2 regions of the Stenotrophomonas sp. YJH_SMC_101-4 genome follow, and region 2 is predicted to be linked to the other one. Evidence: riboswitches for the same ligand, from Rfam matches in the RefSeq annotation. Region 2 holds a riboswitch; the other holds the start of a gene.
What was found. Region 2 has a riboswitch for glycine ahead of AC5P8D_RS12920 (trimeric intracellular cation channel family protein). Riboswitches for the same ligand answer to the same signal wherever they lie in the genome.
Positions count from the first base shown of each region.

Region 1 (5,582 bases), on a different contig from region 2:
GCACCAGGTGGCGGCGGATCGCCATCACCGCCCCCGCCTCACCCGCCACCCAGGCATACAGCGGACCGGCCACGCGGGTATCAGCCTGCTCCCAGAGGATCTGCGTATCGACGTCGATCTCCTCCAGCGCATCGCCGGCAGCCACGCTCGAGGTCGCTGCCAACCGCGCCTGGACCGCCTGCAGCAACGGCTGTCCGTAGGCGGCCTGCCCGCGCGGCAGCCAGACCAGCTCGGCGCTGGAGGGCGCCTTCAGGTGCACCGCATCACCGGCCTGCGCCACCTCCAGCAGCGCCAGCGTGCGCGGTGGGTCGACCATGGCCGCCAGTTCCTCAAGAATTCCGGCCACCGCCGGCAGCGCGGTTTCATCCGCCACCAGCAGCACCTGGCCGACTCCCGCCGGCGGTTTCCATTCCCAGCCTTCGCTGCTGTCGGCACAGTCGGCATCGGGGGCCAGCAGCACTACGCGGTCGCCCGGTCGCGCGTGGATGGCCCAGCGCGAGGCCGGCCCGGTCTCGCCATGAAGCACGAAATCAACGTCGACCTCGCCCTGCTCGGCGCGCAGGTGGCGGATGGTGTAGGTGCGCATGGGCGGGCGCTGGTCGTCCGGCAGGGCCCGGTAGCGTGGGTACCAGTCGTCACCGCTGGGGACCTGCGGCACCTCCTGGCCGGGCAAGGGGAAGAACACCTTGATGCGCTGGTCCGGGCCTTCGGTCTTCATCCGCGCCACGTCGGCACCAGTGAACACCATGCGGTCCAGGGAAGGGGAAAGAACGCGGCGCTCCTTCAGCGCCACCTCGAACAGGCGATAGGTCTGCTGCGCAGCCATGGGGGAACCTCATGCAACGACATCGGATCGGCTGGCTGTCGTGCATCCACGCACCGGCTGGCTGGAGTCCCCAGCCTAGTCCGGTCGTTCCTCGCCGCAAGCGTTACGGGCATCGCGGCCTGCCCTACCCCTGCGCGCTGCTCAATGGCCCGTGCAGGCTGCCTGCGCCGCGCGTTCACGCTGGTGTTCCCAGTACCAGAAAACGAATCCGGCGCCGAAGAACGCGGCCTGGCCCAGCGCCAGGTGCAGCGGGCTGGCACTGAGCAGCGGCGACACCACGCCGGCCACCACGGTGCTGATCATCAGCTGCACGAAGGCCTGCAGCGACGAGGCCAGGCCGCGCTGGTGCGGGTACATGTCCAGCACCGCCAAGGCCAGGATCGGGAAGATCAGGGCCATGCCCATGCCGCCCAGGAAGATCGGCAGCACCGCCCACGGCAGCACGAACTGCGGCGACAGCGCCACGTAGCCGACATTCAGCAGCGCCGACAGCGCGCACAGGCTGAAACCGATGGCGACCTGGCGTGTGGGCGTGGTGTGCCCGGCCATGCGCCCGGACAGGAACGAGCCGGTGGTCATGCCGCCGATGGTGGGGATGAACAACCAGGCGAAACCGCCCTCGCCCAGGTGCAGGTGCTGCATCACGAACACCGGTGCCGAGGAGATGTACAGGAAGATGCCGCCGAAACCGATGCTGCCGGCCAGCGCCAGGCGCAGGAAGCGCGGGTTGAAGCCGATGCGCACGTAGTCACGCAGCAGCACGCGCGGCGACAGCGGCACCCGTGCCTCGACCGGATGGGTTTCCGGCAGGAAGCACGCGGTGGCCGCCAACAGCACCAGCCCGAACACCACCAGGAACCAGAAGATCAGCGGCCAGCCGGCGCCACTGAGCAGGATCCAGCCACCGATGATCGGTGCGATGGCCGGAGCGATGCCGAACAGCATCGACACCTGGCTCATCAGCCGCTGGGCATCGTGGCCGTGGTACAGGTCGCGGATCACCGCGCGGCCGACGATCATGCCGACACCCGCCGACAGGCCCTGCAGCGCGCGGAACGCCAGCAGCGTGGACAGGTCGGTGGACAGCGCGCAGCCGACCGAGGCGCCGACGAACACCACCAGGCCGCCCAGGATCACCCGCTTGCGGCCCCAGGCATCGGACAGCGGGCCGTGCGCCAGGCTCATCAGGCCGTAGAACAGCAGGTACACGCTGATGGTCTGCTGCACCGCCACCTCGTCCACCGCCAGGCGCTGGGCCAGCTGCGGGAACGCAGGGAAGATGGTGTCGATCGAGAACGGGCCGAACATGGCCAGGCCGGCAAGCAGCAGGGCCATGCGGCGGGTGGAAGGGGCAACAGCGGCGGTCATGGAGGAAGCGTCCGGCAGGGCCATGCGGGGCACGCACGGCGGGCGCCGGTCCCGCAACAACGGGGACGGCGCCAGATGAATTCGGGTATCCGCCCATCATAGGTGGGGATTGCGCCTGATGCCATGCAGCACTGCACAAAACGCACGGCCGGGCCATCGGCCATTCAGGCGCGGCGGCACCGACCGGCGGCCGCTGGCCGGGCCCGCAACGGGCTATAATCGGCGGGCAACACGGTGGGAGAAGCGGAACACCGCTGCCGAAGGCGCAACGCCCGTAATCGCTCAGGCCCGATACCACCCGTAACACAACTCTGGAGAGACCGGTTCGATCCGGCGCCGAAGGGGCACGAAGCTGCGGTTTTCCGCGCTTTTAAACTCTCAGGCAAAAGGACAGAGGGGCGCCCCGCAGACCGCCGACAGGCGGCTTGTGCCCGTGCGTGTGCCCTTTCCTGACGGATCCTTCGCCATGTCCCAGAACACCCCTTCCCTGCGTGAGCTCGAGCACCACAACGCGTTCGTCGAGCGCCACATCGGCCCCAACGACGCCGAGATCGCGCAGATGCTCGATGTCGTCGGCCACGCGTCGCTGGATGGCATGACCGATGCCATCGTACCGGCCAAGATCAAGTCGCCGGCACCGCTGGCGCTGCCGGAGTCGATGACCGAAGTACAGGCACTGGCGAAGATCCGTGCGATCGCCGACAAGAACACCGTGCTGCGCAGCTTCATCGGCCAGGGCTACTACGGCACCCACACGCCGAACGTGATCCTGCGCAACATCCTGGAAAACCCGGCCTGGTACACCGCCTACACTCCGTACCAGGCGGAAATCTCGCAGGGCCGCATGGAAGCGCTGATCAACTTCCAGACCCTGTGCGCCGACCTGACCGGCATGGAAATCGCCAACGCCTCGCTGCTGGACGAAGCCACCGCCGCTGCTGAAGCGATGACCCTGGCCAAGCGTTCGGCCAAGTCCAAGTCGGACACCTTCTTCGTGCACGACGCCGTGCATCCGCAGACGCTGGAACTGCTGCGTACCCGCGCCGAGCCCATGGGCATCGTGCTGCGCGTCGGCACCCCGGCCGAAGCGCTGGAAGCGGAAGCCTTCGGCCTGCTGCTGCAGTATCCGGATACCTTCGGCCAGGTGGGCGACTACAAGGCGCTGGTCGATGCCGTGCACGCACGCGGCGGCCTGGTGGCCGTGGCCACCGACCTGCTGGCCCTGACCCTGCTGGCCGCCCCGGGCGAATGGGGCGCGGACATCGTGGTCGGCAACAGCCAGCGTTTCGGCGTGCCGTTCGGCTTCGGTGGCCCGCACGCCGCCTTCATGGCCTGCCGTGACGCCTACAAGCGCTCGATGCCGGGCCGCCTGATCGGTGTTTCGGTCGATGCCCAGGGCAACCCGGCCTACCGCCTGACCCTGCAGACCCGCGAGCAGCACATCCGCCGCGAGAAGGCGACTTCCAACATCTGTACCGCGCAGGTGCTGCTGGCGGTGATGGCCTCGATGTACGCCGTTTACCACGGCCCGGAAGGCCTCACCCGCATTGCCCGCCGCACCCATCGCCTGGCCTCGATCCTGGCCGCAGCGCTGCGCAATGCCGGCGTGCAGGTTGGTGGCGATTTCTTCGACACCCTGCATGTCACCGGCGTGCACGCCGATGAGATCCATGCCAAGGCGCGCGCCGCCGGCTACAACCTGCGCGCGATCGACAGCGACTCGGTCGGCATCAGCCTGGACGAGACCACCACCCGCGCCGACATCGTCGCCGTGGCTGCGGTGTTCGGTGCTTCGCTGGACGTCGACGCGCTGGATGCCAGCACCGCCGACGCGCTGCCGGCCGGCCTGCTGCGCCAGTCCGCGTTCCTGACCCATCCGGTGTTCAACACCCACCACAGCGAGCACGAACTGCTGCGCTACCTGCGTTCGCTGGCCGACAAGGACCTGGCGATGGACCGCACGATGATCCCGCTGGGCTCGTGCACCATGAAGCTCAACGCCACCGCCGAGATGATCCCGGTGACCTGGCCGCAGTTCTCGCAGATCCACCCGCTGGTGCCGGCCGACCAGGCGCTGGGCTACAAGGAACTGATCGACACGCTGGAAGCGATGCTGGTCGAATGCACCGGCTACGACGCGGTCAGCCTGCAGCCGAACTCCGGCGCGCAGGGCGAGTACGCCGGCCTGCTGGCGATCCGCGCCTACCACCGTTCGCGCGGCGAAGATCACCGTGACATCTGCCTGATCCCGGATTCGGCACACGGCACCAACCCGGCTTCGGCACAGATGTGCGGCATGAAGGTGGTGGTGACCAAGACCGATGCCAACGGCAACGTCGATGTCGAGGACATCCGCCTCAACGCCGAGAAGTACAGCGACCGCCTGGCCGCGATCATGATGACCTACCCGTCCACACACGGCGTGTTCGAGGAAGAGGTGGTGGAGATCTGCGAGATCATCCACAAGCACGGCGGCCAGGTGTACACCGACGGCGCCAACATGAACGCCCTGGTCGGCGTGGCCAAGCCGGGCAAGTGGGGTTCGGACGTTTCGCACCTGAACCTGCACAAGACCTTCTGCATCCCGCACGGCGGTGGCGGCCCGGGCGTTGGCCCGTGCGCGGTCAAGGAGCACCTGGCGCCGTTCCTGCCGGGCAAGCTGGGTGACAACGGCCCGGTCGGCATGGTCAGCGCGGCCAGCTTCGGCAGCGCCTCGATCCTGCCGATCAGCTGGATGTACATCGCGATGATGGGCCGCGAAGGCCTGCGCAAGGCCACCCAGGTCGCACAGCTCAACGCCAACTACATCGCCAAGCGCCTGGCCCCGCACTTCAAGACCCTGTATACCGGCCGCAACGGCCTGGTGGCGCACGAGTGCATCCTGGACGTGCGCCCGCTGGAGAAGACCAGCGGCATCGGCGCCGAGGACGTGGCCAAGCGCCTGATCGACTTCGGTTTCCACGCACCGACCCTGAGCTTCCCGGTGGCCGGCACGCTGATGGTCGAACCGACCGAGAGCGAATCGCTGCACGAGCTGGATCGCTTCATCGACGCGATGATCCAGATCCGCGAGGAGATCACCGCGATCGAAGACGGCCGCCTGGACCGCGAAGACAACCCGCTGAAGAACGCGCCGCACACCGCCACTGCGGTGACCGCCAGCGAATGGACCCACGCCTACCCGCGTGAACTGGCTGCGTTCCCGCTGGCCAGCCTGAAGCAGAGCAAGTACTGGCCGCCGGTGGCGCGCGTGGACAACGTGTACGGCGACAAGAACGTGATGTGCGCCTGCATTCCGGTCGATGCCTACAAGGATGATGAAGTCGAGGCTTGATTCCTCGCTGCATCGGTAAAGAGAACGGCCCGCGCAAGCGGGCCGTTTTCATGA
Region 1 covers NZ_JCAFTP010000004.1:385,714-391,295, reverse strand. Annotated here, with positions in the region: gene AC5P8D_RS16015 (siderophore-interacting protein) at 1-826, opposite strand, end outside; gene AC5P8D_RS16010 (multidrug effflux MFS transporter) at 968-2,194, opposite strand; glycine riboswitch at 2,496-2,598, shown strand; gene gcvP (aminomethyl-transferring glycine dehydrogenase) at 2,661-5,528, shown strand.
Region 1: linked by a shared signal. The riboswitch ahead of gcvP (aminomethyl-transferring glycine dehydrogenase) and the one ahead of AC5P8D_RS12920 (trimeric intracellular cation channel family protein) in region 2 are both predicted to bind glycine.

Region 2 (5,582 bases):
CGCCTGGCAGTGGTGGTCGGCCCGTGCTCGATCCACGACCCGAAGGCCGCCATCGAGTACGCCCAGCGCCTGAAGCCGCTGCGTGACGCGCTGGCCGGCGAACTGGAAATCGTCATGCGCGTGTACTTCGAGAAGCCGCGCACCACGGTGGGCTGGAAGGGCCTGATCAACGATCCGGACCTGGATGGCAGCTTCAAGATCGACAAGGGCCTGCGCATCGCACGCGGCCTGCTGCGCGACATCAACAAGCTGGGCCTGCCGGCCGGTGTCGAGTTCCTCGACGTGATCTCGCCGCAGTACATCGCCGACCTGGTGGCATGGGGCGCGATCGGCGCACGCACCACCGAAAGCCAGGTGCATCGCGAGCTGGCGTCGGGCCTGTCGTGCCCGGTCGGTTTCAAGAACGGCACCGATGGCAACGTGAAGATCGCCGCTGACGCGGTGGGTGCGGCGTCCAATCCGCATCACTTCCTGTCGGTCACCAAGCAGGGCGGCACCGCCATCGTGTCGACCACCGGCAACCCGGATTGCCATGTGATCCTGCGCGGCGGCAAGCAGCCGAACTACGACGCAGGCAGTGTTGCCGAGGCCTGCCAGGTGCTGGCCAAGGCCAAGCTGCCGGCGCGCCTGATGATCGACGCCAGCCATGCCAACAGCCTGAAGAATCCGGAGAACCAGCCGAAGGTGATCGACGACATCGCCGTTCAGCTGGAAGACGGCGAACAGCGCATCGTTGGCGTGATGATCGAGAGCCATCTGGTCGGTGGCCGCCAGGAACTGGTGGAAGGCCAGCCGCTGGTCTACGGCCAGAGCATCACCGATGGCTGCATCGACTGGGATACCACGGTGACGGTGCTGGAGCGACTGGCTGCGGCCGTGCGTGCCCGTCGCGACGTAAAGGTGTCCGAAGCCGCTTGAGTGCGGCACGTGTGTGGATGGCGGCCAGCGCCTGCGGGGGTGCGGCCGCGATCAGGGCCGGTCGGAGTTGGAGACCGGCCCATCTGCACCGGCGATGCGCCTGGCGCTGCGCATGAGCGACAGCGCCAGGTACATCGCCGGGGTGGTGCAGGGTGCGAAGGGTAGCGCCGGGCCATGCCCGGCGAACACGCCATCGTTCAATGCACTTCGTCGTGATAGACGAACTTCGGCATTTCCCAGCGGTAGTGGATCGCCAGCAGGCGCAACGCGAAGCCGCCGCCGAGGCAGCACAGGATTGCGGTGGCATCGGCCACGCCCCAGTGCAGCAGCAACAGGTAGGCCGCGCCGGTCAGCAGCGCGATGATCGCGTACAGCTCTTTCTGGAAGATCAGCGGCACCTCGTTGCAGAGGATGTCGCGCAGCACGCCGCCGAACGCGCCGGTCAGCATGCCGGCAATCAGCACGATGGGCATGGCATGGCCGGCCTCGCGCGCGATCGAGCATCCGATCAGGGTGAAGGCGATCAGGCCCAGGCCGTCGAGCACCAGGAAGGTGCGGCGGAAGTGGTGCATCCAACGTGCGACCCAGGTGGCGATCAGCGCCGCGCATACGGTGAAGCCCAGGTACTCGGGATGCTTCACCCAGCCCAGCGGATAGTGGCCGAGCAGGATGTCGCGCAGTGATCCGCCGCCGAGGGCGGTGACGCAGGCGATCATGACCACGCCGAACAGGTCCATGCGGCGGCGGCCTGCGGACAGTGCGCCGGTCATGGCCTCGGCGGAAATGGCAATCAGGTAGATGATGGACAGCAGCATGGGACAGGCTCCGGGCGCGGTGGGGCCGGCCATGCGCGACTACCGCCACTGCCTGCGCAATGACGGGATGACGATGACCGGTGCCGCTCCCGCTGTCCTTTTGCCTGAGAGTTCAGCGGCATGGGCCGCGTGCCCCTTCGGCGGATCGTCCCGGGCGTGCCCGGTGACCTCTCTCCAGCTCGGCGAGTCGAATGCATGGTTGGTGGGATTCCAGCCCACCGGCCTGAGCGATCATGGGAGCCTGCGCCTTCGGCGGGCACCAGCGCGGCGCCTCTCTCCTGCATTCGGGCGCCAGTATATCCGCTGCAGTGCAGCACGGCATAATCCAGGCATGGCCCCGTCCCTCCGCCCGTGGTTCCTGTACCTGCTCGAATGCCGCGATGGCAGCTATTACGCCGGCATCAGCACCGATGTGGAGGCGCGTTTCGCCGCCCACCAGGCCGGCAAGGGCGCGCGCTACACCCGGGCCCGGCCGCCGCTGCGCGTGCTGGCCGTGCGCGAATACCCGGACCGGGCCGCCGCCTCCCGCGCCGAGTGGCAGCTCAAGCAGCAGCCCCGCGAACGCAAGCTGGCTTGGCTGCAGGCGCCGGTCCTGTAGATCCACGCCACGCGTGGATGGGCTACCCGGCCCGTGCGATGATCGCCTCGCGCCCAGAGCTGGAGACCCGGATGTCCACGATCGCCCTGCTGTTCGCTCTTTCCGCAGCCACAAGCCCCGCCGCCGCCCCGGCCACCCTCGCGGCCATCGAAGCCACCTGCCACGACTATGTCGATGGCCAGCTGGAAGCCGACCCGCAGCGCGTCGCCCGCTCCCTGCATCCGGACCTGGCCAAGCGCGCGGTCCTCGGCGATACGCCCGACGAACGCCTGGGCCTGCGCCGTATGTCGAAGGAAGAACTGGTCTCGCTGACGAAGCAGGGCGCGTTGAAGACCCCGAAGGATCAATGGGACCGCCGCTGCACGGTGCTGGACGTGACCGGCAACGCGGCGTCGGTGCGGCTGGAAACGCCGTGGTTTGTCGACTACTTCCACATGGGGCGCTTCGACCAGCGCTGGGTAATCGTCAACGCACTGTGGTACCCGAAACCGAAGGCGCCGTAGAGCCGAGCCCATGCTCGGCTTCTGCAAACCGCGCGAAGTGCAGCCGAGCATGGCTCGGCGCTACAGGAGCATGCGTGCGGCCCTAGCGCTTCGGTCGCCGGTCGTCCTGGTCATCACCGAAGATGATGCGCGCGCTGCGCTGGTAGCTCCAGTACGCCACGGCCCAGTTCAGCAGCACCACGATGCGGTTGCGGAAGCCGATCAGGAAGAACACGTGCGCGGCCAGCCAGAACCACCACGCCAGCACACCGGACAGCTGCAGCCGGCCCAGGTGCACGATCGCAGCCATGCGGCCGATCGTGGCCAGGTTGCCGAAGTCTGCGTACTTGAACGGGCCGGGTTCGGGCTTGCCGTGCAGGCGCGCGCGGATCACCTCGGCCACGTACTTGCCCATCTGCTTGGCCGCGGGCGCCACGCCAGGCACCGGCTTGCCGTTGGCCTGGTTCAATACGGCCAGATCGCCAGCCACGAACAGTTCCGGGTGGCCAGACAGGGTGAGGTCGGGTTGCACCTGCACGCGCCCGGCGCGGTCCAGCGGCACCTCCAGCGTGCGCGCCAGCGGTGAAGCGGCCACACCGGCGGCCCACACCACCGTGCGTGCCGGCACGAACTGATCGCCGAGCCTGAAGCCCTGGCTGTCGATGTCGCTCACCGGGGTACCGGTCAGCACTTCCACGCCGAGCTTTTCCAGCTGCCGGCGCGCCTTCAGCGAAAGCACTTCCGGGAACGAGGACAGTACGCGCGGACCGGCTTCGACCAGCCGCACCTTGGCGCTGGCCGGGTCGATGTGGCGGAACTCGTTGCGCAGGGTATGGCGCGCGATCTCGGCCAGCGTGCCGGCCAGTTCGACGCCGGTAGGTCCACCGCCAACCACGGCGAAGCTCAACCATGCGGCCTTCTTCGCCGGGTCGGGTTCGGCCTCGGCGCGTTCGAAGGCCAGCAGCAGCTTGCGGCGCAGCGCGATGGCATCGTCCAGCGTCTTCAGCCCGGGCGCATCATCGGCCCATTGGTCGTTGCCGAAGTAGGCGTGGGTGGCGCCGGTGGCCAGCAGCAGGCTGTCGTAGTCCAGCGTGCTGCCATCGGCCATGCGGATCTGCCGGGCCTGCTTGTCGATGGCCACCACTTCGCCGAGGCGGACTTCCACATTGCGCTGGTGGCCGAGGATGTGGCGCAGCGGTGCGGCGATATCCGGGGCGGACAGGCCGGCGGTGGCCACCTGGTACAGCAGCGGCTGGAAGAGGTGATGGTTGCGGCGGTCGACCAGGGTGATGCGTATGCGCTCGCGGGCCAGGGCGCGGGTGGCCCAGAGACCGGCAAAACCGCCGCCGACAACAACCAGGTGGGGAACGCGCTCGCGACTCATCGACTCACTCCAGTGGGGGCATTGGGGGAAGCGCCTGGCATCTTCGCACGGCGGCCGCCTGTCACGTCAGCGCCCGGGTGGATCGGCGATACTCGGGTTCAGGCAACGGCCCGTGAGGAGCCCATGAGCGAACCGGAAAAGCGCATCGCCCTGTTGATCGACGCCGACAACGCGCCGGCCTCGAAGATCGACGAGGTCCTGGCCGAAGTCGCCCGCTACGGTGTGGCCAACGTGCGCCGCGCCTATGGCAACTGGAAGAGTCCGCGGTTGAAGGGCTGGGAGGCGGTGCTGCACGAGTACGCGATCCGCCCGATCCAGCAGTTCGCCTACAGCAAGGGCAAGAATGCCTCGGACATGGCGATGGTGATCGACGCCATGGATCTGCTGTACGCGCGCAACCTCGATGGTTTCGCCATCGTCTCCAGCGATGCCGATTTCACCCCGATGGTGATGCGCCTGCTGACCGATGGCGTGAAGGTGTATGGTTTTGGCGAGAAGAAAACGCCGGAACCGTTCGTCAACGCGTGCTCGAAGTTCACCTATCTGGAAGCGCTGGGCCAGACCCACGCCAGCGTGCCGGATACCGAACAGGCCTCCAGCGAACAGGCCTCGAACGAGCCGGTAGCCAACGACGATGCGCGGCCGCGCAAGAGCGGTGCGGAAATGCGCAGCGACACCCGGCTGGTGAAGATGCTGCGCCGCGCGGTGTCCTCGGCCGAGGGCGAGGATGGCTGGTCGCATCTGGGGCCGGTTGGCAGCCAGATCGGCAACCAGGCTTCGTTCGATCCGCGCAACTACGGTTACGGCAAGCTCAGTGATCTGCTGGCAGCGATCGGGCTGTTCGAGCTGAAGAAGGACGGCAAGTCATCCTACGTGCGCGCGCTGCCGAAGAAGAACCGGTAGTGCCGGCCGCTGGCCGGCAACGCCGGATGCAAGATCCCGCATCCGGCACGCACACACCCCACCCGATCAGGCGTATCGTTGCCGCTCGCATTGCCTGCAAGGAAAAACCCGCATGTTGAAGATCTGGGGCCGCCGCAATTCCAGTAACGTCCGCAAGGTGCTGTGGTGCGCCGAGGAGATCGGCCTGCCGTATGAATCCATCGAAGTTGGTGGCAGCCACGGCGGCACGCAGACGCCGGAGTACCAGGCGATGAATCCCAACAGCCTGGTGCCGGTGATCGAAGACCACGGCCTGCCGCTGTGGGAATCGAACGCCATCGTGCGCTACCTGAGCGCACGCTACGCATTGGGCACGCTGTACGCCGAAGACCCGATGGAGCGTGCCCAGGCCGAGAAATGGATGGACTGGAGCACCTCGCGCATGGCGCCGCTGTACACCGACCTGATCTGGGGCATCATGCGCACCGCCCCGGCCGACCGTG
Region 2 covers NZ_JCAFTP010000003.1:446,682-452,263, forward strand. Annotated here, with positions in the region: gene AC5P8D_RS12915 (3-deoxy-7-phosphoheptulonate synthase) at 1-918, shown strand, start outside; gene AC5P8D_RS12920 (trimeric intracellular cation channel family protein) at 1,116-1,733, opposite strand; glycine riboswitch at 1,818-1,921, opposite strand; glycine riboswitch at 1,935-2,024, opposite strand; gene AC5P8D_RS12925 (GIY-YIG nuclease family protein) at 2,065-2,331, shown strand; gene AC5P8D_RS12930 (nuclear transport factor 2 family protein) at 2,403-2,834, shown strand; gene AC5P8D_RS12935 (NAD(P)/FAD-dependent oxidoreductase) at 2,917-4,197, opposite strand; gene AC5P8D_RS12940 (NYN domain-containing protein) at 4,321-5,100, shown strand; gene AC5P8D_RS12945 (glutathione S-transferase family protein) at 5,213-5,582, shown strand, end outside.